DNA from 3 places in the Methylobacterium sp. Leaf89 genome. Region 3 is predicted to be linked to each of the others. Evidence: predicted binding sites of a transcription regulator. Region 3 holds the regulator's gene; each other region holds the start of a gene.

Region 1 (9,655 bases), on a different contig from region 3:
CCTCCACGAGACGCAGGGCGCCGTGAAGATGCGACAGGTCGAAGATCTCGATCTCGGGACGCACGCAGAACCGCTTCATCTGACCCGCGAGGTCCGTCACGAGGGTCGTGGGGTTCTCGTAGACGATGGTCGGAAAGTTCACCGACCCCGTGGAGAGCGAGGCCATGTCGGGACGATGCGACAGGGACAGGCCCCGGCTCGCCGGGTCGCGCCCCCGCCCGCCCGTGGAGAACTGGATCACCATGCCCGGGCAGGCCCGGCGCAAGCCCTCCTGGACGGCGGCGAAGCGGTCGGGATCCGAGGACGGCGTCTCGTCGTCGTTGCGCACATGGATATGCGCGAGGGTGGCCCCGGCGGCGTAGGCGGCCTGTGTCGAGGCGATCTGCTCCGCCACCGTGACCGGCAGCGCCGGGTTGTCGGATTTGCGGGGCACCGAGCCGGTGATCGCGACGGCGATGACGACGGGCTCGTTCATGAAACGTCCTCCTGTGCGGATGCGGCGATGGGCGCCCCTCCCCGCCCGGCATGGCCCGCGCGGGCGGCGACCGCAAGCGCGCCGCGCCGAGCGCGACAGGTCCCTTTCCGGGCCCGTCCACCCGCCTTAAGACTGGCGTCCATGCACGACACGATCCTGATCCTGAACGGCCCGAACCTCAACCTGCTCGGCCAGCGCGAACCCCACATCTACGGGCACGAGACGCTGGCGGACGTGGAAGCCCGGTGTCGAACCCTGGCCGCCGGCTTCGGCCTCGCGGTCGCCTGTCACCAGAGCAATGCCGAGCACCAGCTCATCGACTGGATCCAGGCCTACCGGGTGGGCTCGGCCGGGATCGTGATCAATCCGGGCGCCTACACGCACACCTCGATCGCGATCCTCGATGCCCTGAACGCCTGCGAGGTGCCGATCATCGAGTGCCACATCTCGAACGTGCATCGGCGCGAGGCCTTCCGCCAGCACTCCTACGTCTCGCTCGCCGCGACCGCCGTTATGGCGGGCTTCGGCACACATGGCTACGAACTCGCGGTTCGGCACATCGCCCACCTGCGCGGTGCCTCCTAGATTTCAGGCGGCCCGGGTCCGCAGCCGGGCCAGGCTGCTCCAGGCCGGTGCCAGGAGGAAGCTCGTCACCGGGATCAGGGCCGCGCCGACCACGAGACCGACGAGGCCGGAGCCCGCCGCGGTGACGAGCCACTCGACCGTCCCGGCGAGGGGACCGGCGACGCCCGCCGCCCCGGCCGCCACGGCGTGGATGGCGTGGCCGATCTGGGGCAGGCCGTAGCCCTCGAGGCCGTGCACCAGGATGCCGCCGCCGACCCAGATCATCGCGGCGGTGCCGACGATGGCCAGGATCTTGAGAAAGCCCGGCATGCCCTTGACCAGGGCGCGGCCGAGGCCGCGCACGAGGCTGCCGAAGGCCGAGCGCGACCCGTTGGCGGCCATCGCGACCCCGGCATCGTCCGCCTTCACGATCAGGGCGACGCCGCCATAGACCGCGACGGTGATCCCCACCGCCACCACGGCGAGGACCGCCGCCCGCATCCAGATCGAGCCCTCGGGCAGGGCCGCGAGGGTGATGGCCATGATCTCGGCCGAGAGGATGAAGTCCGTCTTGATCGCACTGGAGACCTTCCGATCCTCCAGGGCCTGGGCATCGCCGGCCGCTTCGTCGCGCTTCGCCGCGTGGGCATGGGCCTTGTGCGGGAACAGCGCCTCGTAGACCTTCTCGGTGCCCTCGTAGCAGAGATAGGCCCCCCCGAGCATCAGCAGGGGCGTGATCGCCCAGGACGCGAAGGCGCCGAGCGCCAGGGCGGCGGGCAGCAGGAACAGCAGCTTGTTGCGCAGGGAGCCCAGCGCGATGCGGCCGACGATGGGCAGTTCGCGCTCGGCGGCGAAGCCCACCACGTAGCGGGGCGTCACGGCGGCATCGTCGATGACGACGCCGGCCGCCTTCACGCCAGCGCGGCCCGCCTGGGCGGCGACATCGTCGAGGGAGGCCGCCGCCACCTTGGCGAGACCCGCGACGTCATCGAGAAGCGCGATCAGTCCGATGCTCACGGGAACCCCTGCCTAGCCGGCCATAGTCCCCGCGCCGGATGGCGCGGCGAGCTTGGCCTTTACAGGAGACGAACGAGGCGGCCATTTGATCCCGGAGCCGCGCCGATGACCGTCGGGACCTAGCGTCCCGTGCGATCAACGACGCGGGGTCGACCCTTGACGACGCGGGGTCGACCCTAGAACGGAATGTCGTCGTCGAGGTCGAAGTTCGGCTTCGAGCCGCCGCCACCGCCGCCCGAGGCGGGCCGGCGCTCGCCGCCGCCCGAGGGGCGACCGCCGCCGTAATCCCCGCCGCGGTCGCCGCCGCGTCCGCCACCACCGCCGCCGCCACCGCCGAAATCGCCGCCACGGCTGATCTGGCCGCCGCTCTCCTCGTCCATGCCCATCTCACCGCCGCCGCTGCGGCCGTCGAGAAGGGTCAGCTCGCCCCGGAAGCGCTGGAGCACCACCTCGGTGGTGTACTTCTCGGCGCCGGACTGGTCCGCCCATTTGCGGGTCTGGAGCTGTCCCTCGATGTAGACCTTCGAGCCCTTGCGCAGGTACTGTTCCGCCACGCGGGCGAGGTTCTCGTTGTAGATCACCACCGAGTGCCACTCGGTCTTTTCCTTGCGCTCGCCCGACATCTTGTCCTTCCAGGACTCCGATGTGGCGATGCGCAGGTTGACCACGGGATCACCGGAGGCGAGGCGCCGTGTCTCGGGGTCGCGCCCGAGATTGCCCACCAGGATCACCTTGTTCACGCTGCCGGCCATGCCGCTCTCTCCTACCGATCGATCTCACTGCGCGCTGCGGCCCCGAACGACCGGGTCGCCGCCCTGTCATGGGCCTCTCGGGCCCCGGCGGCAATCGCGGTCGGCGGGCTGTCCCCGTGACTCTCAGGGAATCGGGGGGATCTGTATGTTCTATCTTTGTTCCGTTCGTGAGGCAAGGCGTCCCGAGGGAAGCGCCCTGCCCTCCGCTCAGCGGATTCGGACGATGAGCTTGCCGAAATTGCGGCCCTGGAGCAGGCCCGCGAAGGCCTCCGGGGCCTTCTCCAAACCGTCGACGATGTCCTCGCGATGGACCACGAGGCCGTCGCGCAGCCAGGCCCCGACCTCCTGCAGGAACGCGGATTCCTGGGCGGCGAAGTCCCAGACGATGAAGCCCTGGACATGCAGGCGCTTCGACAGGATCGCGCGCATCAGCACCGGCACCCGGTCTGGGCCGGGCGGCAGCTCGGTGGCGTTGTAGCCGGAGACGAGGCCGCAGACCGGGATGCGGGCGAAGTTGTTCAGGAGCGGCAGCACCGCGTCGAACACAGCGCCGCCGACATTCTCGAAATAGACGTCGATGCCGTCGGGGCAGGCGGCGGCCAGCGCGTCGGGGAAGTTCTCGGCGCGGTGGTCGATGGCCGCGTCGAAGCCGAGGGTGTCGCGCAGGAAGGCGCATTTCTCGGGGCCGCCCGCGATGCCCACCGCCCGCGCGCCCCTGCGCTTGGCGATCTGCCCGACGAGGGAGCCCACCGGCCCGGTGGCCGCGGCCACCACCACGGTTTCGCCGGCCTTGGGCTTGCCGATGTTGAGGAGCCCCGTATAGGCCGTCATGCCGGGCATGCCGAGGATGCCCAGGGCGGTGGTGACGGGTGCGGCGTCCGGATCGAGGCGACGCAGGCCGCGGCCGTCGGAGACGGCGAAGTCCTGCCAGCCGCCGAAGCCCACCACCGTTTCGCCGACGCGGTAATCGGGATGCTGGGACTCGACCACCTCCGCCACGGTGGCGCCCACCATGGTGTCGCCGATCGCCACCGGCTCGGCGTAGGATTTCGCCGCGCTCATGCGTCCGCGCATGTAGGGGTCGAGGGAAAGCCAGCGGTTGGCGAGCAGCACTTCGCCCGCCTTCGCCACCGGCATCCGCGCCTCCTCGAGCCGGAAATGCGAGGCGTTCGGCTCACCGTGCGGACGGGCGGCGAGGACGATGCGGCGATTCACGTGGGTCATGGGGCGGCTCCAGGGTTTTCGCGATGGGGTTCGCGAGAGGCGACGGGCGCGCCGTGGACGCGCCCGTCGGGAGATCTCCCGACAGATGGGACGGCGGCAGCCGATGACAATTCCGTGCGGGTCGGGCGACGGGTCCGGCGGCCCCTCCGCGCGTTGTCCCGGAACGGCGACGGGCACGGGAGACATCGGGATGGCACGCGGATGGCGGATGATCGGGGCGATGCTGCTCGGCGTCACGGCGGCCCAGGCGGCGGAGAACCCGCTGGCGCGGGAGCGCTGGACGTCGCGGGTGCTGGTGATCTCCGCGCCCGAGCCCGGCGATCCCCGGGTCGCGGTCCAGCGCGCCGAACTGGAGCAAGCCCGGGCTGGCGTAAAGGAGCGCGATCTCGTGGTCCGCGAGGCCGTCGGCGATTCGCCCGGGGCCCGGAACCTGCGGGCGGTCCTCGGGCTCCCCGCGGACGGGTTTCGCGTGGTGCTGGTGGGCAAGGACGGCGAGGCCAAGCGGACTGCGACGGCGCCGATCCCGGCGGACGCGCTGTTCGAGACCATCGACGCGATGCCGATGCGCCGGGAGGAGAGGCGTCGCTGAGGCGCGGACCAGCGGCCAACGAAAAGGGGCCGCACGCGGCGGCCCCTCGAAAAACGCCGATCAGGCGATCCGATCAGTAGCAGCGCTCGACCAGCACCCGGCGGTAGCCGTAGGGGGTCCAGCGCACGCGCGGGACCGTGTAGCAGCCGCCGCCGTAGCCGTAATCGTAGGCGCCGTAGCCCACCGGGGCGTAGCCGTAGCCGTAGCCCGGGCCGTAGCCTCCGTAAAGACCTCCCGCCGCCAAGCCGAGGCCGACGCCGAGACCCAGGCCGCCGAGCCCGTAGCCGTAGCCGCGCCCGTAGCCGCGCCCGTAATATCCGCCGCGGTAGCCACCGAAGCCACCGCGATAGCCGCCGAAGCCGCCGCGATAGCCGAAGCCGGCATGGCGGAAGCCGCCGCCGCCGAAGCCACCCCGGAATCCACCGCCACCGAAGCCGCCCCGGAAGCCGCCGCCTCCGAATCCGCCGCCGTGGAAGCCGCCACCGTGGAAACCGCCGCCACCGAACCCGCCGCGCGCTTCCGCGGTGGCGGGAATCATCGCGAGCGCGCCGATCATGGCCGCCGAGGCCAGAACAACTCGTTTCATCACATCGTCTCCGAAAGAAGCCGAAACGTCCCCTTGGACGCACAAACGCGGTGGCACCCGGAAGGGTTCATGCGCGTTTCGACTCTCCCGTCATCGTGAAGCGCGCCGAGCCCCGCCCGGCCCCGGTGGTCGCCCCGGACATCGGGCCGCCCTTGAAATCGCCCGGGGTTTCGGGCGAGGAAGCGGGGCCGGCCGCCACGATCCTCCGGCGGGCGCGGTCGAGGGGGATGCGGGTGACCATGGTGCAGGATGTCGTGCGGGCTCGCGTTCGGATACGCCGTTTCCCGGTCCCCGCCCTTCTGCGCGCCGCCCTCCTGAGCGCCGCCTGCCTCGCCCTCGGCGGTCCGGCCAGGGCCGCGCCGGCGGCCGCCCCTGCCCCGGCGCCCTGCCGGGCCGTCCAGGCGGAGGGCGAGGCCTACACCGTCTGCACGGTCGACCTGCGCCGCGAGCGGGTGCGGCTGTTCTGGCTCGGGGCCGATGGCCTGCCCTATTCCTCGCTCTCGACCCTGGCGGAGAAGCAGGGGGCGTCCCTGCGCTTTGCCATGAATGCCGGCATGTACGACAAGGGCCAGGCCCCGGTCGGGCTCTACATCGAGGACGGGCGCGAGCTGAAGGGCGTTTCCACCGCCAACGGGCCGGGCAACTTTCACCTGAAGCCGAACGGCATCTTCTGGGTGAAGGGCGAGCGTGCCGGCGTGATGGAGACGGGCCGCTACCTGCGCAGCGCCCCGAAGCCGGATTTCGCCACGCAGTCGGGGCCGATGCTCGTCGTGGACGGGCATATCCACCCCAAGATCTCCGCGGACGGCCCGAGCCAGAAGATCCGCAACGGGGTCGGGGTCCGCGACGACGGCCGCACCGCCGTGTTCGCGATCTCGGAGCGGCCGGTGAGCTTCGGCGCCTTCGCGCGCCTGTACAAGGACACCCTCGGCTGCCGCAACGCGCTCTTCCTCGACGGCAGCGTGTCGAGCCTCTACGCCCCGTCGATGAACCGCTCGGACCTCAGCCGCCCCCTCGGCCCGATGGTCGGGGCGGTGGCGCGCTGAGGGACCGCCCAGACCCAATCCGTCCGATCCCTTAGGGATGGCGGATCGGGGCTTCGCTCGAGCGCCGCGCAGGCCTGCCGATCCGGGCGCCGCTTCGATCGAGCGGAGCCGATATCAGGCATCGTCCTCGCGGCCGAAGACCTCGCCCTCCTCCGCCAGCCGCGCATCGGCCTCGTCGCTGCGGAGGATCTGCAGGGCGCGGTACTGCTGGAGCAGGCCGCGCAGGCGGATGTTGGCCTCGGTGCAGTCGGCGGGCTCCGGGCTGTCCGCCCCGCAGCCCGCGATGGTCTCGGCCGTCTGCCGGTCCACGGCGGCGCGGTCGGCCGCGCTCAGGGCTTCGAGGTCGCCGAGGCCGAGTTCCAGCGCGATGAGCTCGGCGATCTCGCGCCGCTTCTCCTCGATCTCGGACATGTTCCCTCCGGGTCCGGTGCCGCCCCGTCTACAGAACGGTCAGCGCCGCCAGGTCGATCCAGGCTTGCCTCTCGTCGCCGTCGACGTCGCCGTCGACGAACCAGCGGCAGAGCGCCCGATCCCCTTCCAGGGCCACCACCGTCATGGTGGCCTCGTTGTCCTCGGATGCGACGTAGTCGCCGACCTTGATCGCCACGGACTGCCTCTTCGCCTCGCTGCTGCTGAACCTGACGCGGGCTGGCCTGGGTCTCAGGCGCGCTTCGCGCAAGCCCGGGTCTCAGGCGCGTTTCGCGCGCTTGCCGAACGCCACGGACAGGCGGGCGCGTACGCCCTCCGGGATCTCCGTGCGGGACTCGATGCGGACGGACGGCATCTCGGCCCCGATGGTGCTGCGCGGGTCGAAGGCGAACTGCAGGTGGCGCAGGCCGAGTTCGAGCCGGGTGACGCCGTCCGACTGGGTCAGGTCCTCGCCGAAGACCTCGATCAGCGGCCCGTCGGGATCGCCCTTCTCGATCTGGATGATGAAGTAGCCCGCCGGCTCCTCCTCGTCGTCGGCCCCCGAGATCAGGGTGATGCCGTTCTCGATGTCGAGGCGGACTCGTTCCACCGCGAAGGTCGTGACGTCGTCGTCGTCCATGCTGCGTGATCTCTCGGGAAACGCCCGCTTCGGCGGGGTGACTGAAGGAAAGCGGTCGGGGCCTTCGAGGTTTCGCGGGGGCCCGCTCAGCGCTGTCCGTGCTGGGTATCGGTGAAGAGGTCCTTGAACTGCCGCGGCTGCGAACGCCAGTACTGCCGCGGCGCGCGCACCTGCGCGCCGAGTTCGGCCGCCGCGTGCCAGGGCCAGCGCGGGTTGTAGAGCAGGGCGCGCGCCAGGGAGACCGCGTCGGCCCGGCCCTCGGCCAGGATCGATTCCGCGTGGGCGGCCTCGGTGATGAGCCCGACCGCGATGGTGGTGAGGCCGGTCTCGGCCTTGATCCGCTCGGCGAACGGAACCTGGTAGCCGGCCGAGAGCGGGATTTTCTGCTGCGTGGAGAGGCCCCCGGTGGAGACGTGGATCGCGGCCGCACCCCGGCGCTTCAAGGCGTGGGCGAGTTCCACCGTCTCCTCAAGGGTCCAGCCCTCCTCGACCCAGTCGGTGGCCGAGACCCGCATCCAGACCGGCTTGCCCGCCGGCACGGCCTCCCGCACCGCCTCGAAGCATTCGAGCGGGAACCGCATCCGGTTGGCGAGGGGGCCGCCATACTGGTCGGTGCGCTGGTTGGAGAGCGGCGACAGGAACTGGTGCAGCAGGTAGCCGTGCGCCCCGTGAAGCTCGAAGCCTTCGATGCCCAGGCGCAGGGCCCGGCGCGCGGTGGCGACGAAGCCGTCGCGGATGCGCTTCAGCCCTTCCGAATCGAGGGCGTGCGGCGCCACCTCGCCTTCCCCGTGCGCCAGGGCCGAGGGGGCTTCCGTGCGCCAGCCATCCGGTACCTCGGGGGCGATCTGCGCGCCGCCGTCCCAGGGGGCGCGGCTGGAGGCCTTGCGGCCCGCATGGTTGATCTGGATGGCGATCGGCACCGGCGCGTAGCCTCGCACCGCGTCGAGGACGCGGCCCAGCGCCCGCTCGGTCTCCTCGGAATAGAGCCCGAGGTCGGTGGGCGAGATCCGGGCCTCCGGCGAGATCGCGGTCGCCTCCAGGGTGAGGAGCCCCGCCCCCGACATCGCCATCTGAGCGAGATGCATCAGGTGCCAGTCGCCGGCCTGGCCCGCATGGGCCGAGTACTGGCACATCGGCGCGACGATGATCCGGTTCTCGAGGGTGAGGTTGTCGAGGCGCAGGGGCTCGAACAGGCGGGCGGTCATGCGGGGCTCCGGCGTGGCTGCATCCCCGCATAGGTGGCGCGCCGGCGCGCGCTTGGCTACCCGCCCGCCCGACTACCCGGCCCCGATCCCCCGGTCCTTCAGGCTGGCGCCGATCTCGTCGAGCACCCCGGCATCGTCGATGGTCGGCGGGGTGGTCCAGGGCTCCCCGTCGGCGATGCGCTTCATGGTCCCGCGCAGGATCTTGCCCGAGCGGGTCTTGGGCAGCCGCTGCACGGTGAGCGCCAGCTTGAAGGCCGCGACGGGGCCGATCTGCGCGCGGACCAGGGCCACGAGCTCGCCCTCGATCGCCTGGGTCGGGCGCGCGACGCCCGATTTCAGCACGACGAAGCCGCAGGGCTGCTCGCCCTTCAGGGCGTCGCGGATGCCGATCACCGCGCATTCGGCCACGTCCGGGTGGCTCGCCAGCACCGCCTCCATGCCGCCGGTGGAGAGCCGGTGCCCGGCGACGTTGATGATGTCGTCGGTGCGGCCGAGCACCGTGACGTAGCCGTCGGCATCGACGATGCCGGCATCCGAGGTGTCGTACCAGCCCGGATACGTGGCGAGGTAGCTCGCGCGGAAGCGTGCCTCCGAGCCCCAGAGGGTCGGTAGACAGCCCGGCGGCAGGGGTAGCCGCAGGACGATGGTGCCCATCGTGCCGGCGGGCACCGGCTTGCCGGCCTCGTCCAGCACCGCGAGGTCGTAGCCCGGCATCGGCACGCCGGCGCTGCCGTGCTTGACCGGCAGCCGGCCGAGGCCGACGGGATTGCCCGCGATGGCCCAGCCGGTCTCGGTCTGCCACCAGTGGTCGATCACCGGGCGGCCGAGGGCGCGCTCGGCCCAGGCCACGGAATCGGGGTCGGCCCGCTCGCCGGCCAGGAACAGGGAGCGGAAGCCCGAGAGGTCGTAGGCGCCCACCCGCTCGGCGCGCGGGTCCTCCTTCTTGATGGCGCGGAGCGCCGTCGGGGCCGTGAACAGGCAGGCGGCGCCGGACTCCGAAACCACCCGCCAGAGGGCTCCGGCATCGGGCGTGCCCACCGGCTTGCCCTCGTACAGCACCGTGGTGCAGCCGTGCAGGAGGGGCGCGTAGACGATGTAGGAATGGCCCACCACCCAGCCGATGTCGGAGGCGCAGAAGTAGGTCTCGCC
Region 2 (9,655 bases), on a different contig from region 3:
ATCCGCGGGGATCTCCGGCGTTCCGACCCGCGCCAGATAGGCGGGCGAGGCCACGACCGTCCGGCCCGTGTCGCCGAGGCGGCGCGCGGTGAGCGGGCTGTCCGGTAAAGTCCCGAAGCGGATCGCCACATCGGCCCGTCCGCCGAGGATGTCGGCGACCTGGTCGCTGAGGTCGATGTCGACGCTGATGCCGGGATGGCGCGTCACGAATTCCGCCAGCAACGGCACGATCACCAGACGCCCATGGGCGGAGGCGGTGCTGATCCGGACCCGACCGCGGGGGGAGGCCTGATCGGCGACCGCGCTCTCGCTCTCGGCGATATCGGCGAGGATGCGGCGCGCGGCACGGGCATAGCTCTCGCCTTCGGCGGTAAGGCGCAGCGTCCGGGTGGTCCGCACGATCAGCTGCACGCCGAGGCGTGCTTCCAGGCGGGCGACGATGCGGCTGACGGCGGAGGCGGTCAGCCCCAGCCCGCGGGCCGCCGCGGACAGGCTGCCGTCTCGCGCAATGGCGAGGAAGGCCGCCATCTCCCCCGTCCGGTCGATTCGGTCTCGCGGCATTCGTGCTCCTGACGCACAGATGTCGGTCCGGAGATCGGGCTACCGGCCGGTGTCGCGCTGCATCATGTGCCTGTCGGGAACAATGACCGAGAGGCAACCCCCATGACAATCCATCCTGCCCTGCTGGCGCTGAGCATCGGAGCCTTCGGGATCGGCGTCACCGAATTCTCGCCGATGGGCATGCTGCCGCTGATCGCGAACGATCTCGGCGTCTCGATCCCGGCCGCCGGCCTGCTCGTCAGCGCCTATGCGCTCGGCGTCCTGATCGGCGCCCCGCTGATGACCCTCGCCTTCGCGCGGGTGCCGCGCCGGGCGCTTCTCGTGGGCCTGATGGGCATCTTCACAGTGGGCAGCGTGATTTCGGCCCTCGCCGACGGTTACGCGATGCTGCTCGCGGCACGGATCGTCACGGCCTTCAACCACGGCGCCTTCTTCGGGATCGGATCGGTGGTGGCCGCCAGCCTCGTACGGCCCGAGCGGCGTGCGGCCGCCGTGGCCGCGATGTTCTCCGGCCTGACCATCGCGACGATCGGCGGCGTGCCCCTCGCCGCCTGGGTGGGGGAGGCGCTGGGCTGGCGCGCGGCCTTCTGGGGCATCGCCGGCATCGGCGCCGTCGCGATGCTGTCGCTGCGGCTGGCCTTGCCGCCCCTGCCCGTGGACGGCGCCCCCGACATCCGCGCGGAGCTGCGCGTCGTGGCGCGGCCGGCCGTCCTCGGCGCCCTCGCGCTCACGGTCCTCGGGTCGAGCGCCATGTTCACGGTCTTCACCTACATCGTCCCGATCCTGCGCATCGAGACGGGGGCGGACGCCTCCTTCGTCACAGCCATGCTGGTGGTCTACGGCGTCGGCCTGACCCTCGGGAACTGGGCCGGCGGACGCCTGGCCGACCGCACGGTGGACGGAACCATCATCGCCTCCCTGGTGGCCCTGGTCCTGCTGCTCGGGGTGTTCGCCGTCGGGATGGACTCGCGCTGGGTCGCCGCCCCGCTCATCCTGCTCTGGGGCGTCGCGAGCTTCGCCCTGTGCCGCCCCTACAGATGCGGGTGATGGCGGAGGCCGGCGAGGCGCCCAACCTCGCCTCGGCCCTGAACATCGGTGCGTTCAACCTCGGCAACGCCATCGGTGCGGCCCTCGGCGGCCTCGTGATCGACCTCGGCGGAGGCTATCCGGCGGTCTCGGTGGCGGGGTCAGCAATGGCGGCGGTCGGCCTCGCTTTCCTCCTCGTTCTGCGGCGCGGCCGGCGCGTCGCCGGCGTGGCGGCGTGTCCCTGACACCGGGGAACCGGGCGCGCCTCTACAATCCGAGGCCGAGCTGGCGCGGCTCGGGCGCGGGGCCGTGTTCCAGGGCGGAGAGGGAGACGCCGAGGAGGCGGACGCTGCGCCGCAGGGGGAACAGGTCGCGCAGGAGGACCAGAACGGTTTCCTCCAGGACGGCGCGGTCCGGGACGAAGCCGGGCAGCGAGCGGGCCCGGGTGATCTGCTCGAAATCCGCGAACTTCACCTTGAGCGTCACCGTGCGGGCCCGGACCTCCCTGGCGGTGGCGGCGCCCCAGACCTTGTCGAGGATCGGCGCCAGGCGCCCCGCGAGCACCCCGTAATCGGCAGAGTCCTCCGAGAAGGTGTTCTCGGCGCCGATGGATTTCCGGATCCGGTTCGCCCGGACCGGACGGACGTCGATGCCCCGCGACACCCCATAATAGTAGGGCGCCGAGGCGCCGAACCGCTTCGTCAGGGTCTCCAGGCTGAGGGCGCGCAGGTCGCGTCCGGTCAGGATTCCGAGTGCCTTCATCCGCGCTTCGGTGACGGGGCCGATCCCGTGGAAGCGCCCGATCGGCAGGTCCTCGACGAAGGCCGGCCCCATGGCGGGGGTGATCACGAACAGGGCGTCGGGCTTGCGGAAGTCGGACGCCACCTTGGCCAGGAACTTGTTGTAGGAGACGCCCGCCGAGGCCACGAGGCCGGTCTGCGCGCGGATCGAGGCCCGGATCGCGCGGGCCACCGCGGTGGCGGTCGGCAGACGCTGCCGGTTCTCCGTCACGTCGAGATAGGCCTCGTCGAGGGCGACGGGCTCGACCAGGTCGGTATGCTCGGCGAAGACCGCCCGGATTTGCTCCGAGATCCCCCGGTAGACCTCGAAGCGCGGCTTGACGAAGACCAGGTCGGGGCAGAGCCGGCGCGCCGTGACGGAGGGCATGGCCGAGCGGACGCCGAAGGCCCGCGCCTCGTAGCTCGCCGCCGCCACCACGCCGCGCTCGCGCGATCCGCCCACCGCGACCGGGCGGCCCCGCAACGCCGGGTCGTCGCGCTGCTCCACCGAGGCGTAGAAGGCGTCCATGTCGATATGGATGATCTTGCGGATCGCGCCCGCGTCGTCCGGGTCCATCGCGGACGTTCCTCCGATCGTTCTGTCGCTGGTGTTCGTGGTCTGTTCGCAGAATCCCGGTCCGGGCACGGGAATCAAGCCCTGACGGATCTCGATCCACCGCGGAACCGACGCAGCCTCGCCGCGGCTCACGGCGCGGGGGCTCGCCGTGGACCGGGGCGTACCGCATAAGGGCGCCCAGGACAGCCGAAGCCCGCGCTTGGCGATTCGCCCGAGGACAGGTTCTTGAACATCACTCAGATCACCCACCACGACCTCGACGGCTACGGCGCCTCCACGGTGGTCGGCCAGTTCGCCGAGGTCGCCCGCATCGTGCACGTGCCGCGCTATTCCGATGTCGGGCCGGTGGTCGAGACCGAGCTGAAGCGCCTCGGCAAGGCGTCCGCCCCGGAAATGATCGTGATGACCGACCTCGGCCTCGAGGCGGTGGCCGTGACCTTCATCCGCAACTTCGCCGCCCTGAACCGCCGCCGCGATCCGACGGCACGCCACCGCCTCGTCGTCCTCGATCACCACGCCTCCTCGGTCGACCAGCTGCGCGAGCAGGGCCTCGCACCGCAGGCCGATCCCACGGTGCCGAGTCTGCAGCGCTTCGACCTGGAAGATCCGAACATCGTCGTGCTCATCGACGAGGCCTGCTGCGCCACCCGCATGGCCTACGAGCACCGGGCCCTCTACGCGACCCGCGAGACCGGCGCGGATCCGATCCTCGGCGCCCTGGTGACGGCGGTCGATGCCGTCGATCTGTGGCGCAAGGACCGGCCGGCCTTCCGCAACGGCCTGAGCCTCGACGAGATGTTCTGGGACAACGTCTCGAACCTCGTGCCCATCGGGCATCCCTGGCACGACCGGTTCGTCGGCGACCTCCTCCTCGGCGCGGCCCGCCTCCTCGGCGAGGGCGCCTCCCCGGCCGTGATCGAGGGCCAGGTGCCGGCCCTGCGCAAGGCGATCCTCGACGGCTACCTCGCAGAGGACGAAGGCGACGACCGCACCCTCACCACCCGCATGCGCATCGCCCGGGTGCTCGCCCGCTCGGACCTGTTCCATCCCCTCTCGGACGGCACGCTGATGTCCTTCGGCCTCGATTCCGGCACCTTCCAGCGGGTCTCGGACCTGATCATGGAGAGCGGCCGGGCCAAGCGCGTGCTCAATGTGCAGCGGGCGGGAACCATGTCCTTCCGCTCCAACAACGAGACCGCCCTGGAAGGCGCGCGGCGCTTTCGCGGCGGCGGCCACAAGGATGCCGCCGGCGGCAAGCTGACCAGCGGCTCGGCCTTCTCCCTGGCGGACGCCATCGCGCAGGTCGAGCCGGTGCTGAACCCGCCGGCGGCCGACCCGGCGCTGAGCCCGTTCGGGGCCTTGAAGAACTGGAAGGGCTGAGACGCGCGGTCCCCCCGACGCAGCCGCCCCCGATGGCCGGCCCGGCACGGGCGCGGCAGTCTCGCCGCCGCGCGCCGCCCGTGCCATCCTCGCCCCGGGCCGAATCCCTGCCCGGCACCGACGGCACAGCTGCGGCGCCGGGACGGTCGAACCCTGTCCGCGACGTTTCCGGGGACACCATGCCGCCGATCGCTCTCCTCAGCCGCGGGCCGTGTCCGTTCCTGTCGGGCTTCGACCTCGCCGACGCGACGCTGCCCGACCTGCGCCTCCGGGTCGCCCTGTCCCCGGGCGGGCCGCGTCTGCCGGTGCTGCTCCTGCACGGTCATCCGCAGACCCACGCCACCTGGTACGCGGTGGCGCCCCGGCTTCGAGAGGCCGGCCATCCGGTGGTCGCCCCCGACCTGCGCGGCTACGGCGACTCGGATCGACCGGACTCGACGGCCGATCACGCCCCCTACGCCAAGCGGGCCATGGCGGCCGATGCCGTCGCGCTGATGCACGCCTGCGGCTACGAGCGCTTCGCGGTCGTCGGGCACGATCGGGGCGGCCGCGTCGCGCATCGCCTGGCCCTCGACCACCCCGCCGCGGTGGACCGCCTCGCCGTCCTCGACATCGCCCCGACGCTGACGATGTACGCCCGCACCGACCGGGCCTTCGCGACCCGGTACTTCTGGTGGTTCTTCCTGATCCAGCCGGCGCCCCTGCCCGAGCGGATGATCGGCGCCGACCCGGAGGCCTATCTGCGCCATCACCTCGCGGGCCAGAGCCGGACGCCCGGGATCCCGAGCGAGGCGATGATCCGGGAATATCTGCGCTGCTACCGCGCGCCCGGCAGCCTCCATGCGATCTGCGAGGATTACCGCGCCGCGGCCGGGATCGACCTCGACCACGATGCCGCCGACGCCGCCGCCGGACGCCGGGTCACCGCGCCGCTCCTCGCCCTCTGGGGCGCGCAGGGCACGGTCGGCGAACTCTACGACGTCGCCGCCACCTGGCGCGAGACGGCCGACCGGGTGGAGGGGCACGCCCTCCCCTGCGGACACCTGCTGCAGGAGGAGGCACCGGACCTGGTGCTGGACCACCTGCGTCCCTTCCTGGGTTGAGGGCCTGTCCTCGCGACGCGACGGGGACTCCCGAGCGACTCGCGGTCGCGCCCGGATCGGCCGGCCCGGAACGGCGGTTACCCCTGCCGTGAGGCGAGGAGAGCCCGATGGCGAGACCGACCGATCTGCGCGATCCCCCCGCCTGGCTGGGGCATCCGCATCCCCGCGTCGAGGGCGGCGCCAAGGTCACGGGTACGGCGGTCTACGCCTCCGACACCCGCCTGCCGGGTCTGGCCCACGCCGCCCTGGTCACCAGCACCATCCCGCGCGGACGGATCACCGGCTTCGACCTCGCCGCCGCGCAGGCGGTCCCGGGGTGCCTGCGCATCTTCACCCATCGGGATTTCGCTGGCGCGATCCGGCCGGTGAAGCACCTGATGGCCGGGGGCTACGCCAACAGCGGGCACCTGCCGCTGGGATCGGACGCGGTCGCGTATGCCGGTCAGATCGTCGCCCTGGTGGTGGCGGAGACCGTCGAGACGGCCCGCGCGGCGGCAGCCCGCACCCGAGTACACTACGCGGCCGAGGCCTTCGCCGACGGATTCGACGCGCCCGGGGCCGAGGTCGTGCGCCTCGCCGACCTGAAGCCGGAGCACCACGACCCCCGGATCGGCGACGCCGACGACGCCCTGGCGCGGGCCGACGTCGCCGTGTCCGCCCGCTACGCGACGCCGATCCAGCACCACAACCCGATCGAACTGTTCACCACCACCTGCACCTGGGACGGCCCGCGCCTCACGGTCCACGAGCCGTCGCGCTACATCGGCGCGGTCCGGCACGGGCTCGCCGCGCAGCTCGGCCTCAATCCGGGCGACATCCGGGTGGTCTCGGGCCTGATCGGCGGCCATTTCGGCGCGAAGCTCGCCCTGGCGCAGTACACGGCCCCGGTCGCCCTGGCGGCCCGCGCCCTCGGGCGGCCGGTATCCCTGGTCGCGAGCCGCCGGGACGGCTTCACCATCGCCAACTACCGTCCGGAAAGCCGGCACGATATCCGCCTCGGGGCGAGCGCCGACGGGCGCTTCACCGCCCTCGTGCACGAGGCCGCGGTCATCGCCTCGCGCTTCGATCCCTTCGCCATGGAGGGCACCGACGTCACCGCGAGCCTCTATGCCTGCCCGGCCGTCCGCACCGACGAGCGCGCCGTGCGGGTCGACCGCAACACCCCCGGGCCGATGCGGGCGCCACCCGAGGTGCCCTACCTCTTCGCCCTTGAGAGCGCCGTCGACGAGATGGCGGTCGCCCTCGGGATCGACCCGATCGCCCTGCGCCGTCGCAACGACACGGCCGCCGACCCGATCTCCGGGAAGCCGTTCTCCTCGCGCCCGCTGATGGCCTGCTTCGAGGCCGGCGCGGAGGCCTTCGGCTGGGCGACGCGCGATCCGGAACCGGGGCGGATGCGCGACGGCCCCTGGCGGATCGGGCTCGGCTGCGCCGCCTCGGCCCGGCCGGTGAAGATCTCCCCCGCCACGATGCGGATCCACCTCGGGGCCGATGGCCGCGCCACCGTCGCCACCGCCCATCACGAGATCGGCAACGGGATCACGACGCTGCTCGCCCTCGGGGCCGCCGAGTGGCTCGGCACCACGCCCGAGGCCGTCACGGTCTCCCTGGGCGATACGGCGCTGCCGGCGGCCGGGCTCTCGGGTGGCTCCGCCACCACGACCAGCCTGCTCCACACCCTGGCACAGGGCTGCGAGACCCTCCGGGCCCGCCTGGTGCGGGCCGCGATCGGATCCGGTCCCCTGGCCGGAGCCGATCCCGCCACGCTGCGCCCGCATGCGGGCGATCTCGTCGCCCCGGACGGGCGGACCTGCCCGCTGGCGGCGCTCGTCGCGGGCCTCGACCCGAACGGGATCGAGACGGTGGCGGCCTTCACCCCCGAGGGGTCGGGGCCGGAGGCCCTGGAGGCGGTCGGATCGGGCCGGATGGCCCTCGGGACCGGCGCCGGCGGCAAGGCCGTGTCCTGGGCCTTCGGCGCCCAGTTCGCGCGGGTGCTGGTCCACGACGAGACCGGCGAGATCCGGGTGCCGCGCCTCCTCGGCGCCTTCGCGGCCGGCCGCGTCCTCAACCCGTTGACCGCCCGGAGTCAGCTCACCGGCGGGATGATCTGGGGGCTCGGCTCGGCGCTCCTGGAGGAGACGATCCTCGACCGCGGCCATTACCGCAACGCGGATTTGGCCGAGTACCTCGTCGCCACCGCCGCGGACGCGCCGGAGGTCGAGGCCCTGCTCGTGCCGGACCCGGACGACGGCGTGAATCCCCTCGGCCTCAAGGGCCTCGGGGAGCTCGGGATCATCGGCGTCAACGCCGCGATCGCCAACGCGGTGTTCCACGCCACGGGCCGCCGGATCCGGTCCCTGCCGATCCGGGTCGAGGACATGCTGTGACCGATCGCGGGCCCCTTCGGCCGATCCTCGTCCGGGGCTGACGCGGTCGTGATCGCGTCGCCCGGCCCGGGCGCTCCGGCCGGCACGCTCTCGAAGCGTGGCCACCCTGGACGCCCGCCCGCCGATCCTGTCTGATCGACCCGACAGAGGAGGAGCGCGTCATGTCCGACGACCGGGACGATCAGGGCCGGCTCACGCGTGCGGCGAGCTTCGTCTTCCTGCACACCGAGCACGCGATCTACGCGGCGCTCGGAATCCTCCTCGCCCTGACCGCCCTCGTCGCCCTGATCGACGCCACCGCGCTGACCTGGGAAGCCGTGCGCCACCTGGGCGGGGCCGATCAGATCCTGGAGGTGGTCGATCGGCTGCTGTTCCTGCTGATGCTGATCGAGATCCTGCACACGGTGCGGGTGTCGATGCGCTCGGGCAAGCTGACCTGCGAGCCCTTCCTCATCGTCGGCCTCATCGCCTCGATCCGACGGGTCCTCGTCATCACCCTGCAGTCGTCGGAGATCACCCACGCCAAGGACTGGTCGCCGGAGAAGCAGGCGCTGTTCCAGGCCTCGATGATCGAGCTCGGCGTTCTCGCCGGCCTGATCCTCACGATGGTGTTCGCCATCTTCATGCTCCACCGCGCCCGGGACGACGGCAAGCCGGCGGGCGAGGAATCGGCCGAGCACGCGGGTTCCTGACGGAGCGGGACGCCGTCACCGGGGCCCCGGAACGCGAACAAGCCCGGCGAGCCGGGCTTGCGCGGTGCCGCGATCGCCCGCGATCCGGTCCTAGAGGCGGTAGCGGATCTGGTCGGTCCAGAAGCGCTCCAGGCGGCTGAGCGCCGTGTTGAGGCGGCCGAAATCGTCGTCCGAGATGCCGCCGATCGGCTGGATGGTGCGGGCGTGCTTGTCGTAGAGGCTCTGGATGATGTCGTGGACCTGACGGCCCTTGTCGGTGAGGCTGATGCGGACCGAGCGGCGGTCGGTCTTCGACCGGGCGTGGTGCAGGTAGCCGGCCTCGACGAGCTTCTTGACGTTGTAGGAGACGTTCGAGCCCAGATAGTAGCCCTTGGTGCGCAGCTCGCTCGCGGTGAGTTCCTTGTCGCCGATATTGTAAAGCAGCAGCGCCTGGACGCTGTTGACGTCCTCGCGGTCGCGACGCTCGAACTCGTCCTTGATCACGTCGAGGAGGCGGCGGTGCAGGCGCTCGACGAGGTGCAGAGCCTCAAGATACGAGCCGTGGGCCGGGACGGTCTCGGGAGCGGTTTCGGTCTTGCTAACCTTGGCAGCCTGGGACTTCATCGTGGGCCTCTTCAGATCTCTGTGCTTCAGGGCCGGTGTTCTTCGCCACCGCTCATGAAGCCAACCTAGGAGTCGCAGATGAAAGACGGTTTAAGCGATAGGATGAATTTGCGATTTACCTCTCTGGGTAAATGCAAGATGAAGCGAACGTCGTAACCCGACGTTTACCGGATTTCCCGCGCCGCCAGGAAAGACAAGATAAAATACAACGCAATAATCCCGGCCTGTATTGCCAGGTAGACGGGCACTATTGGCAGGAGCTGCGGGGTCAGGACCGCCAGGGTGAGCGCGCTGGTGGCGGCCAGCAGCCAGACGACACCGCCCCAGGCGCTGGTGAGCCAGAGGCCCACCGCGGCCATCGGATCGATCACCGCGAAGTAGACGATCACGCTCTGGCGCCCGAGCGTCTCCGATTCGAAGGGGCGTCCGCCGGGCAGGATGTCGAGGATGCCGGCCCAGGTGGCGACGGCCTTCGCGAGCCAGAACAGGGCGGTGAGGCGCATGAACCAGACCAGCACCACGTCCCAGCCGGTCTGCGGCACCTGGG
Region 3 (9,655 bases):
CGGGGCCGGTGCGCCGGGCTCCGCCTCCAAGGCCTCGGCGATCCCGTCCGGCAGGCCCTTGCCCTCGATCAGATGCAGGCCGAGACCGCCGAGCAGCAGCGAACGGACGCGCTCCGGCGCATCGAGCGCCAGGAACGCGGCGATGCGCGCGCCCATCGAGTAGCCCATGACATCGGCCTTGGGGATCCCGAGATGGTCGAGGAGGCGGCGCGCGTCCTGGGCCATGACGTCCGCGCCGTAGACCTCCGGATCGTAGAGCTTCTGGCTCTCGCCGTGCCCCCGGTTGTCGAGGGCGATGGTGCGGTAGCCGGCCTGGGTCAGGGCCCGGACCCAGAGCGTGTTGACCCAGTTCACCGCATGGTTCGAGGCGAAGCCGTGGATCAGCAGGACCGGGTCGCCCGACCCGCCGACGGCGGGGACGTCGATGTAGGCGAGGGAAACACCGTCGGAATCGAAGCGCTGCATGGGCTCGGGCCTTATCGGTCGGGGCATGGTCCCGCCTCCTTGAACCGTCGGGCGCGCGGACGGAAGCCCACCGGTGGCGCATGGGCGCACATGAAAGCGGCGGCAGGTTGCCCTGCCGCCGCGTTTCGCCGAACCGGATCGTCCGATCGGATCAGAAGGTGATGCCGGTCTCAAGCATGTAGCGCTCCTGCGAGGTCTTCAGGCCGCTGCGGCCGAAGCCGAGGCCGGGCGTGATGTCGTAGAGCTGCACGGTCGAGAACTCGCCGCGGACGAAGTAGCGATCGAAGGTGAAGGTCGGGGTCACGGTGAAGGAGAAGGCCGAGCTACCGGCGCCGTAGAGCACCGAGGTCTGACCGAACGGATTGTTGCGATTGCCGCTCTGGCTGATGTACTCCACGCGGCCCGCGAGGGCGAAGTTGTCCGTGAAGGCGTAGCTGGCGAGGAGGGCGCCGCCGATGGTTTCGGCGCCGGCGAGGCCCAGGACGGCGTTCTGCTCCACGTTGGTGTACTGGACGTACGGCGTCACGATCCAGGGACCGTCCGCATAGGTGTAGTTGGCACTGATGATGCTGCTGTTCTGCAGCGAGACGGGCGTGGCGTACTGGAAGCGAAGGCCGCGACGACCGAACGGGTCCGCGAAGTCGAAATTGGTGTAGCTGGAGAAGTGCGTGCCGCCGTTGATGCCCACCGTGTTGGCGGGGTCGATCTTGTAGGTGATCGCACCCGTGACCCAGTTGATCTCGCCGGAATAGAAGCCGTCGGTCGCGGCGAACGAGGCCGCCCACGGACCATCCGAGTAGTTCACCTGCACACCCTGGTTGATCACGTTCTCCTGGCCGAAGAGGAGGCCGCGCGAGATGTTCAGGTTCTGGAAGGTGAACGGCAGCTCGGAGCCGATCAGGGTCGGCATCCGACCGCCCTGGATCGACCAGTTGTCGTTGATCACGTACTTTCCGAACACGATCGGCGCCGGGGAATACAGCAGGTCCGTCTGGTCGAAGGTGCCGTAGATCGGCAGGCCGAGGCCGGGGATCGAGTAGGCGCCGAAGGCGGCGTAGAACTGGAACGGGCCGTCGGCCTTCTGGATGAAGCCCATCAGGTTCGAGACGTCCACGCGGCCGGCCCGGTCACTCGGCAGCGGAGCGGGCGAGAACGTGTACTGGTTGGGCTGGGTGTAGAAGTAGCCCGTGACCGCACCGCCGACATAGACGTCGCCGAAGGCGCCGAGCGTCAGGCAGGACGGGTTCGGGTTCTGCTTGATGACGCCGCCATAGGCCGGGAAGGTGATCTCGGCCTTGCACGGCGCGGGCGGGGCAGGGACCGCCAGCACCTTCGCCGGCATGTCGGCCGCGAAGGCGCAGACCGAGGACAGCAGGACGGCGGAAAGGGCGAGAAGCGAGCGCTGCATGGCGATGGGAACTCTGCGGGAGGATCTGCGTTACGGCGACGTTCTCAAAGGTTCCCGGTTACGGCAAAGCTATCCTTTGTGCAGACGCCTATTTTTCGGGCAATCAGGGCCGCTCGAACTGGGTTTCGGTCGTGGTGTTGCCGCAATGGAACAGGTCTGAGCACCAGATCCGGTCTCGACCATTGTCCTCAGCTTCCGAAGTGGCGCGAAGGTCCGGTCTGATCTGCGGCCGACCGCATTCGCCCGGAGGGGTCGGTGCGGGCTGATCGGCCCGGAATGTCCGGGACCTTTCGATCCTCCCGCGGCGGCGTCGCTTGCCGCCGCGTCCGTGCGCTGGCATCAGCACGCACGATGAAAGACACGCAGCCCTACGGCACTTACGCTCCCACAGGCCTCGTCGCGCGCATCGCTCGGCAGACGGGCCGGATCTCCTACGCGAGCTGGGCCGGGCGACGCCTCGCCCTGTTCCTGCGCCGCGTGGCGATCGGGCTGCTGCGCGGCGCCCCTCTGGACGTCGAACGCTACGGCGCCCGCATGCGGCTCTACCCCTACAACAACAACTGCGAGAAGAAGGTGCTCTTCACGCCGCAGTTCTTCGATCCGGAGGAGCGCGCACTTCTCCGGGCGAAGCTTCAGCCCGGCTGCACCTTCCTGGATATCGGCGCGAATATCGGTGCCTACGCGCTGTTCGTGGCGGCCTTCGCGGGGCCGCGCGCCCGGATCCTGGCCGTCGAGCCGCAGCCGGACGTATTCGACCGCCTGACCTACAACATCGCTCAGAATCCGTTTGGAACGGTCAAGGCGGTGGCCTGCGCGGTCGCCGACAAGGCGGGGGAACTCACCCTGTTCGTGGATCCCCGCAACCGGGGGGAATCGAGCCTGAAGATCGTCGGGACGAACGAGGGCGCGCAGATTCGTGTGCCGGCCGTGCCCCTGCTCGATCTCGCCCTCGGCGAGGGCATCGCGCGCATCGACGCGATGAAGCTCGACGTCGAGGGCGCCGAGGACCTGATCCTCGAACCCTTCCTGCGGGCCGCCCCCGCGAGCCTCCACCCGCGGCTGCTCATCGTCGAGAACGGCACCGACCAGTGGCAGATCGACCTGCCCGCCTTGCTCGAGCAGCACGGCTATCGCCGGATCGCTCGCACCCGCCTCAACCTGATCTTCGAGCGGGCCGACTGACGGGCCCGCGCGGTTCTTCTGGGACGCGCGCCCTACAGCACCGGGATGGCGTCGGCCACGGCGATGCCGACCGGGTCGATGCGGCAGCGATGGGCGTGGACGGCGACGCCGGCCGCCCGAGCGGCCTGAAGCGCCCGGTCGAAGGCAGGATCGAGGTCCCGCGCGGCATCGAAGCGATCCGCCCACATCTGCACCACGATGATGACCATGGCACGGCCCCCGGCCTCGATGACGGCCGCGAGGTCCGTCATGTGGCGGGCGCTGCGGGCGGCGACGCAATCGGGAAATTCCGCGAGGCCGGGGCTGCGCATCAGGTGACAGTTCTTCACCTCGACATGGCAGGGCGGCATCCCCTCCCCGGTGGCGAGGAAGTCGACCCGGCTGGCACGGGCGTAGCGGACTTCGGGGCGCAGGCCCGTGTAGCCGGCGAGGCAGGGCAGGCCGCTGGCGGCGAAGGCCTCCGCCACCAGGGCGTTCGGCCGCATCGTGTTGATGCCGACCCATTGCCGGCCGCCGGGCAGATCCGCCTCCACCAGTTCCCAGGAAAAGGGGAGCTTGCGCGTCGGGCTCCGGACGTCGGACAACAGGGCCCGCGCGCCCGGCACCGCAAGTCCCAGCATCGCCCCCGGGTTGGGGCAATGGGCCGTGATCACGGACCCGTCGGCAAGCTGCAGGTCGGCGAGAAAGCGCTTGTAGCGACGCACCAGGCGCGCCTCGATCAGGGGCGAAGGGAAGCGCATCGCGGGTCCGGGGCAAGAAACGGGTTGATACGGGCCCCCGTCGACGGGGAATCGGGCCGTCGTGAGGCGCCCGGGCTGGTCAGTACCGACCGGATGCGACAGAATTCGCGCGGCGCGCCCGGGTCGATGACCGGGAAAGCCGCAGTTCGTCCGCGAGGCCGCCATGTTCAATCTGTTCGACATCCTTCAGGCGCAGGCGGGCCCCAACGCGCAGGGTTTCGGACGGCAGTTCGGTTTGTCGCCGGAGCAGAGCCTGCGCGCGATGGAAGCCCTGCTTCCGGCCCTCACGATGGGGCTGCAGCGGAACGTCGCCCAGGATCCGACCGGCTTCGCCCACCTCTTCAATCTCGTCGGCCCCGCCGCGCCGAAGGCGTCGAGCGCGACGCCGCAGATGGACATGCTGGTCCAGCAACTCTTCGGCTCGCCCCATCTGAGTCAGGCCGTTCTGCAGCAGGCCGCTGCCGTCAGCGGCGTGGCGATGCCGGCCTTGAAGCAGATGCTGCCGATCATGGCCGGCATGGTGGTGGCGGGGATCGTCCACGTCATGATCAACCAGCCGCCTGCCGCGGCGCCGGCCCCGCGCGCCGAGGCGAACCCCTTCGGCTTCCCGCCCAATGCCTGGTCGGAGATGATGCAGGCGTTCCTGAACTCCGGCGCCAAGGCCCCGAAGCCCGCGACGCCCTCGCCCCAGGCGCGACCGCGTGCGGCGTCGACGTGGCTCGCGGCTTCGCCCCGGCCGGAGTCCGCCGCGCCGGACAGGTCGGCCACGGAAGCGCCCTTCGACGTGATGCAGCAGATGTTCCAGACGGGCCTGGAGGTGCAGCAGGAGAACGCCCGCGCGATGCAGCGCCTGTTCGATACCTTCTGGCAGGATCCCCGCAATCCCACCGAGACGGGCGGCAACGGTTCGGGTGACCGGCCCAAGGCAGGGCGCACCGGGCAGCGCTAGCCGAAGACCCGCCGTCGGCGACGCCGGCAGAGGATGGCACAGAACCGATCGTCGCCGGGCCATCGACCCGAGGGCGCGGCGCCCTGCCGACCGGTCCCGACGCCGGCCGTCCAACTCGTTCGTCGGATCGGGGCACCACTCGATCGCAGCGATGGCCGCAGCGGCAGGCCGGCGTGGCGCTCGGGCGACGCCCAGATCTGCCCTTCCCGAAGGGATCGAACGGATCGGGCCCGAGAGGCTTGAGATGGGAACCCTTGCAGAACACTTACGGAACGTTTAACGTGTTCGTGGTTTGTTTCTAGTGCCACCCGCCGCGATCCGTTGCGCTAACGAAGAGTGTCCCGCATGTTGACGCGTAAGCAGCTGGACCTGCTCCAGTTCATCCAGCTTCGGATGCGCGAGAGCGGCGTTCCCCCGTCGTTCGACGAGATGAAGGACGCCCTCGACCTGAAGTCGAAGTCGGGCATTCACCGCCTGATCACGGCCCTGGAGGAGCGCGGCTTCCTGCGCCGGCTGCCCAACAGGGCGCGGGCCATCGAGGTGATCCGGATGCCGGAGAGCCTCGGGGGGAATGCGGGCGCCCCGCGCGCCGCTCCGGCCTCCGAGGTTCGCCGCTTCACGCCGAGCGTGGTCGAAGGCGGCAAGGGCAAGGGCCTGCCGGCCGGCGCATCGGTGTCCCGACTGCCGACCACGCAGGCCACCGACGAGAGCGGTCGGGCCGTGACCATCCCGGTGATGGGTCGGATCGCGGCCGGTACGCCCATCTCGGCCATCCAGGAACAGAGCCATTCGGTGACGATGTCGCCGGATTTCCTGGCCGGCGGCGAGCATTACGCCCTGGAGGTGCGCGGCGATTCGATGGTCGATGCCGGGATCCTCGACGGCGACCTGGTGGTCATCCGCAAGCAGGACACCGCCAATACGGGCGACATCATCGTGGCCCTCATCGACGACGAGGAGGCGACGCTGAAGCGCCTGCGCCGGCGTGGATCGTCCATCGCCCTGGAAGCGGCGAATCCGGCCTACGAGACGCGGGTCCTCGGGCCGGATCGGGTGCAGATCCAGGGACGTCTCGTCAGTCTGGTGCGCCGCTACTGAAGGGGGTCCCCGTCCGGTTCATCGCCGGACGGATCCGACGGGTCGCGGGTGCGATCGGGGATTTCCGGTAAGACCGACGCCGGCGGTGTAGAAGATGGCAAGGACGTTCCCGGCGGGTCCAACGGCTTGCGCAAAGGCGTCGCACGCCAGGGCACGACATCCCCGGGATGCTTCGCGGAGGCGAGGGGCGGCCCATCGCGGGTGAGGCGAATCGCGGTCGCACCGTGCGATCCCAGGAAATCCCGGTCGATGACGATCGATGCGGCGCAGCCCCCGGGCGTGGATTGCCGGGTGATCAGGATGTCGGCCCTGGCGCAGTCCTCTCCGAGGGCACGCTTGTCGGTGGTCAGGGCGAGCACGCGGCCGTCGGGTGTGGTCAGGGTACAGCCCAGGCGATCGCAGCGCGCGCCCTCGAACCCCGTGACGTCCTGCACCCGTCGGTCGTCTCCATCGGCCTTGAGCCATTGCGCGAGCACGAAGGGGGGCGGCCGGCCAAGGGTGGCGAGCCGCCCGTTGCGCTGGCGGATGGCGGCGCCCGCCCCCTCCCGATCGACGTAGATGTCGTAGCGATCCGGGGCAGCCGCACAGGCGATGCCGATCGCTGCCGGAATGAGGCCGAGCCAGCGCAGCGACGAGGCCGGGAGCGTCAGGACGATCAGGGCGGCGGCCAGGAGGCCGAGGGCCCCCGTGCCGAAGGCCGGGACCACGACGACGGCGTTGCCGAAGCCCGCGATCCAGGTCGAGATGGTCAGCATCCCCCGCACCGCCAGGCCCATGGCCCACCAGACCGGCTGATCCAGCGCGAACGGATAGGCGAGGATGCCCAGAACCGCTGACGGCATCACCGCCAGGGAGACCAGCGGCAGGGTGAGCGCATTGCCCACCAGCCCGAAGGGCTGCACCGTCTGGAAGTGGTAGGTGGCGAAGGGCGCGGTGGCGATCTGGGCCACGAGCGTCGTGGCCAGGGTTCCCAGGACCGCCGCGGTCGCCAGGGCGACGATCCGGGGGAGCAGGCCGGCACCGTCGCGATGTCGCCCGCGTCCGGCGATCAGCGGCGCGCAGGCGATCAGGCCGGCCACCGCCGCGAACGACATCTGGAAGCTCGGGCCGAGGAGGCCGTCCGGCTCGCGGGCCAGGGCGATCAGGGCGGCGAGGGCTAGGTTTCGCATGCTGAGCGCCGGGCGATCGACCAGGATCGCGCCGAGCATCACGAGGGTCATGATCAGCGAGCGCTCGGCGGCGATGTCCCAGCCGGAGAAGACGCAGTAGGCCGTCACGCCCACCATGGCGACGGCAGCGGCGATCTTCTTGATCGGCCAGTGCAGCGCCGCGAACGGAACGAGGGCCAGGAGCGCCCGCACGAGCCAGAACACCACGCCGGCCGCCAGGACCATGTGAAGGCCCGAGATCGAGACGACGTGGTAGATGCCGGCGGCGCGCAGGATGTCGTTGGTCTCGGGGCTGATCAGGCCGCGCTTGCCCGTCACCAGGGCCGCCGCCACCGCCCCGGCCTGTCCGCCGTTGGCGTCGGTGATGCGGCGCGTCAGGGCGTTGCGGGCCACGTCGACGGCGGCCGCGAGGCGGATCTGCCAGTCCGCGCTCTCGGCCGGCGGTCGCAGGTCGACCTTGCCGACGAGGGAGCCCACCGCGCCGATCTCACGGAAGAAGGCATCCCGGGCGAAATCGTAGCCTCCGGGGCGGGCGGCTTCCGGCGGCGGAAGCAGGCGCGCGGTCGCGGCGATGCGGTCGCCCGGCTTCAGGGTATTCGCCTTGCGGTAGGAGACCCGCACCCGGACCGGGCGGACCTCGGCGCCGAGGGTGCCGAAGCTCTCGACGCGGAGGATCAGGCGCGCCCCCTCCTCCCGCTCGTCCAGCCCTTCGATGGTGCCCACCAGCGGACCGATCGTGGTGCGGGCGAGGATCGGCCCGTCGACCGAGCGGACCCGCGCGGCGGCCGCCGCGAAGCCCAGGAGGGCGGCGACGGCGGCGAGCACCAGGGCCAGGCCGAACGGGCGCGCCACGAGGAGGGGCGTCGTCGCGGCGAGCAAGGCGGCGGCCGCGAGCGGCGCCAGGAGCGACGGCGTCCCCTGCGTACCGAGGAAGAACGCGAGGATGCCACATCCGAACGCGACGGCGAGCCAGGCGAAGAGCCGGCGCTGCTCGATCTCGCGGGTCCATCCCGCCCGGAACCAGTCGCGGATCGGCCCGGCGCCCGGGCGACGCGCGGCGAGGTGGCGCGTGATGCGCCCCATCGCCGTCGTCGCCCGCGCCTGCGCCATCGCGAAAACCTCCGGGCGTGCGTCCGTGACCGGGAGCCGGCGATGCGCCCTGCGATCCTGGGAACAGGACGATTCCTTAACGCGTGCCCGCGCGCATGCTACACGCGCGGTTCCGGGCCGGTCGATCCGCTTCCCGCCCGAATCACGAGCCATTCAAGTCCAGATTGATGTCGTCAGCCGTCGTCACGCGTTTCGCGCCCTCGCCCACGGGCTACCTTCACATCGGCGGGGCTCGCACGGCCCTGTTCAACTGGCTCTATGCCCGCCGCTTCGGCGGCCGCATGCTGCTGCGCATCGAGGACACCGATCGCGAACGCTCGACGCAGGGCGCCATCGACGCGATCCTGGACGGCATGCGCTGGCTCGGGCTCGATTGGGACGGGGACGTCATCTACCAATACGCCCGCGCCGCCCGTCACCGCGAAGCCGCCGAGAGCCTGCTGGCCTCCGGCCACGCCTATCGCTGCTACGCGACGCCCGACGAACTGACGGCGATGCGCGAGGCGGCCCGCGCAGAGGGGCGGCCCCTGCGCTACGACGGGCGCTGGCGCGACCGCGACCCGTCCGAGGCGCCCGCCGGCGTCAAGCCGGTGATTCGCCTGCGCGCCCCGACCGACGGCGAGACCGTGGTCGAGGACGGCGTGCAGGGCCGGGTCGTCTGGCAGAACAAGGATCTCGACGACCTCGTCCTGCTGCGTTCGGACGGCAACCCGACCTACATGCTCGCCGTCGTGGTGGACGATCACGACATGGGCGTCACCCAGGTCATCCGCGGCGACGACCACCTGACCAATGCGGCGCGCCAGCGCCAGATCTCCGATGCCCTCGGCTGGGAGGCGCCCGCCATGGCGCATATCCCGCTGATCCACGGCGCGGACGGCGCCAAGCTGTCGAAGCGGCACGGGGCCCTCGGCGTCGATGCCTACCGCGACCTAGGCTACCTGCCGAGCGCCCTGCGCAACTACCTCGTGCGCCTGGGCTGGAGCCACGGTGACCAGGAGGTCTTCTCCACCGAGGAGATGATCGCCGCCTTCGACCTCAAGGCCATCGGGCGGTCGCCCGCGCGCTTCGACTTCGCCAAGCTGGAAAACCTCAACGGCCTCTACATCCGTGGCGCGGCCGATGCGGACCTCGTCGCGGCGATCGACGAGGTGCTGCCGGCGCTCGGCCCGGCACGGGGGATCGCGGTGCCCATGAGTCCGGCTCTGCGGGAGACGCTCACCGCCGCGATGCCGGGCCTGAAGGAGCGGGCCAAGACCCTCGTCGAACTCCTGGACAGCGCCTACTACCTCACCGCGGCCCGGCCCCTCGTGCCCGACGAGAAGGCCAAGGGTCTGCTCGGCGACGAGGCCCGGAATCGCCTGGCCGCCCTCCTGCCGGCCCTCGAGCGGTTGCCCGATTGGACCGCCGCCGCCACCGAGGGCGCGGTCCGGCAGTTTGCCGAGGCGAACGGCCTGAAGCTCGGCCAGATCGCGCAGCCCCTCCGGGCGGCGCTCACCGGCCGCGCCACCTCGCCGCCGGTCTTCGACGTCAT

The links. The regulator LexA, encoded in region 3, represses DNA repair genes until DNA is damaged. The targets are predictions, from matches to a motif close to TGTTCNNNNTGTGTTCNG.
Region 1: the regulator LexA is predicted to act here: its motif matches at 2,955-2,972, upstream of ssb (single-stranded DNA-binding protein).
Region 2: the regulator LexA is predicted to act here: its motif matches at 2,976-2,993, upstream of dinB (DNA polymerase IV).

The regions. Positions count from the first base shown of each region.
Region 1 covers NZ_LMML01000011.1:148,976-158,630, reverse strand. The annotation lists gene ASF18_RS06400 (3-keto-5-aminohexanoate cleavage protein) at 1-475, opposite strand, end outside; gene aroQ (type II 3-dehydroquinate dehydratase) at 617-1,060, shown strand; gene ASF18_RS06390 (DUF808 domain-containing protein) at 1,064-2,056, opposite strand; gene ssb (single-stranded DNA-binding protein) at 2,233-2,808, opposite strand; gene ASF18_RS06380 (NADP-dependent oxidoreductase) at 3,016-4,032, opposite strand; gene ASF18_RS06375 (DUF4174 domain-containing protein) at 4,223-4,621, shown strand; gene ASF18_RS06370 (hypothetical protein) at 4,695-5,207, opposite strand; gene ASF18_RS06365 (phosphodiester glycosidase family protein) at 5,447-6,253, shown strand; gene ASF18_RS06360 (hypothetical protein) at 6,368-6,664, opposite strand; gene ASF18_RS24235 (hypothetical protein) at 6,693-6,860, opposite strand; gene ASF18_RS06355 (hypothetical protein) at 6,942-7,301, opposite strand; gene ASF18_RS06350 (NADH:flavin oxidoreductase/NADH oxidase) at 7,388-8,506, opposite strand; gene ASF18_RS06345 (propionyl-CoA synthetase) at 8,579-9,655, opposite strand, start outside.
Region 2 covers NZ_LMML01000027.1:205,557-215,211, reverse strand. The annotation lists gene ASF18_RS11150 (LysR family transcriptional regulator) at 1-561, opposite strand, end outside; partial or broken gene ASF18_RS11145 (MFS transporter) at 664-1,832, shown strand; gene dinB (DNA polymerase IV) at 1,855-2,943, opposite strand; gene ASF18_RS11135 (hypothetical protein) at 3,169-4,323, shown strand; gene ASF18_RS11130 (alpha/beta hydrolase) at 4,503-5,426, shown strand; gene ASF18_RS11125 (xanthine dehydrogenase family protein molybdopterin-binding subunit) at 5,534-7,813, shown strand; gene ASF18_RS11120 (phosphate-starvation-inducible PsiE family protein) at 7,975-8,505, shown strand; gene ASF18_RS11115 (winged helix DNA-binding protein) at 8,596-9,108, opposite strand; gene ASF18_RS11110 (DUF6163 family protein) at 9,273-9,655, opposite strand, start outside.
Region 3 covers NZ_LMML01000032.1:20,100-29,754, forward strand. The annotation lists gene ASF18_RS22380 (alpha/beta fold hydrolase) at 1-465, opposite strand, end outside; gene ASF18_RS22385 (outer membrane beta-barrel protein) at 617-1,879, opposite strand; gene ASF18_RS22390 (FkbM family methyltransferase) at 2,225-3,055, shown strand; gene sfsA (DNA/RNA nuclease SfsA) at 3,088-3,795, opposite strand; gene ASF18_RS22400 (DUF937 domain-containing protein) at 3,959-4,744, shown strand; gene lexA (transcriptional repressor LexA) at 5,090-5,842, shown strand; gene ASF18_RS22410 (ComEC/Rec2 family competence protein) at 5,836-8,094, opposite strand; gene gltX (glutamate--tRNA ligase) at 8,289-9,655, shown strand, end outside.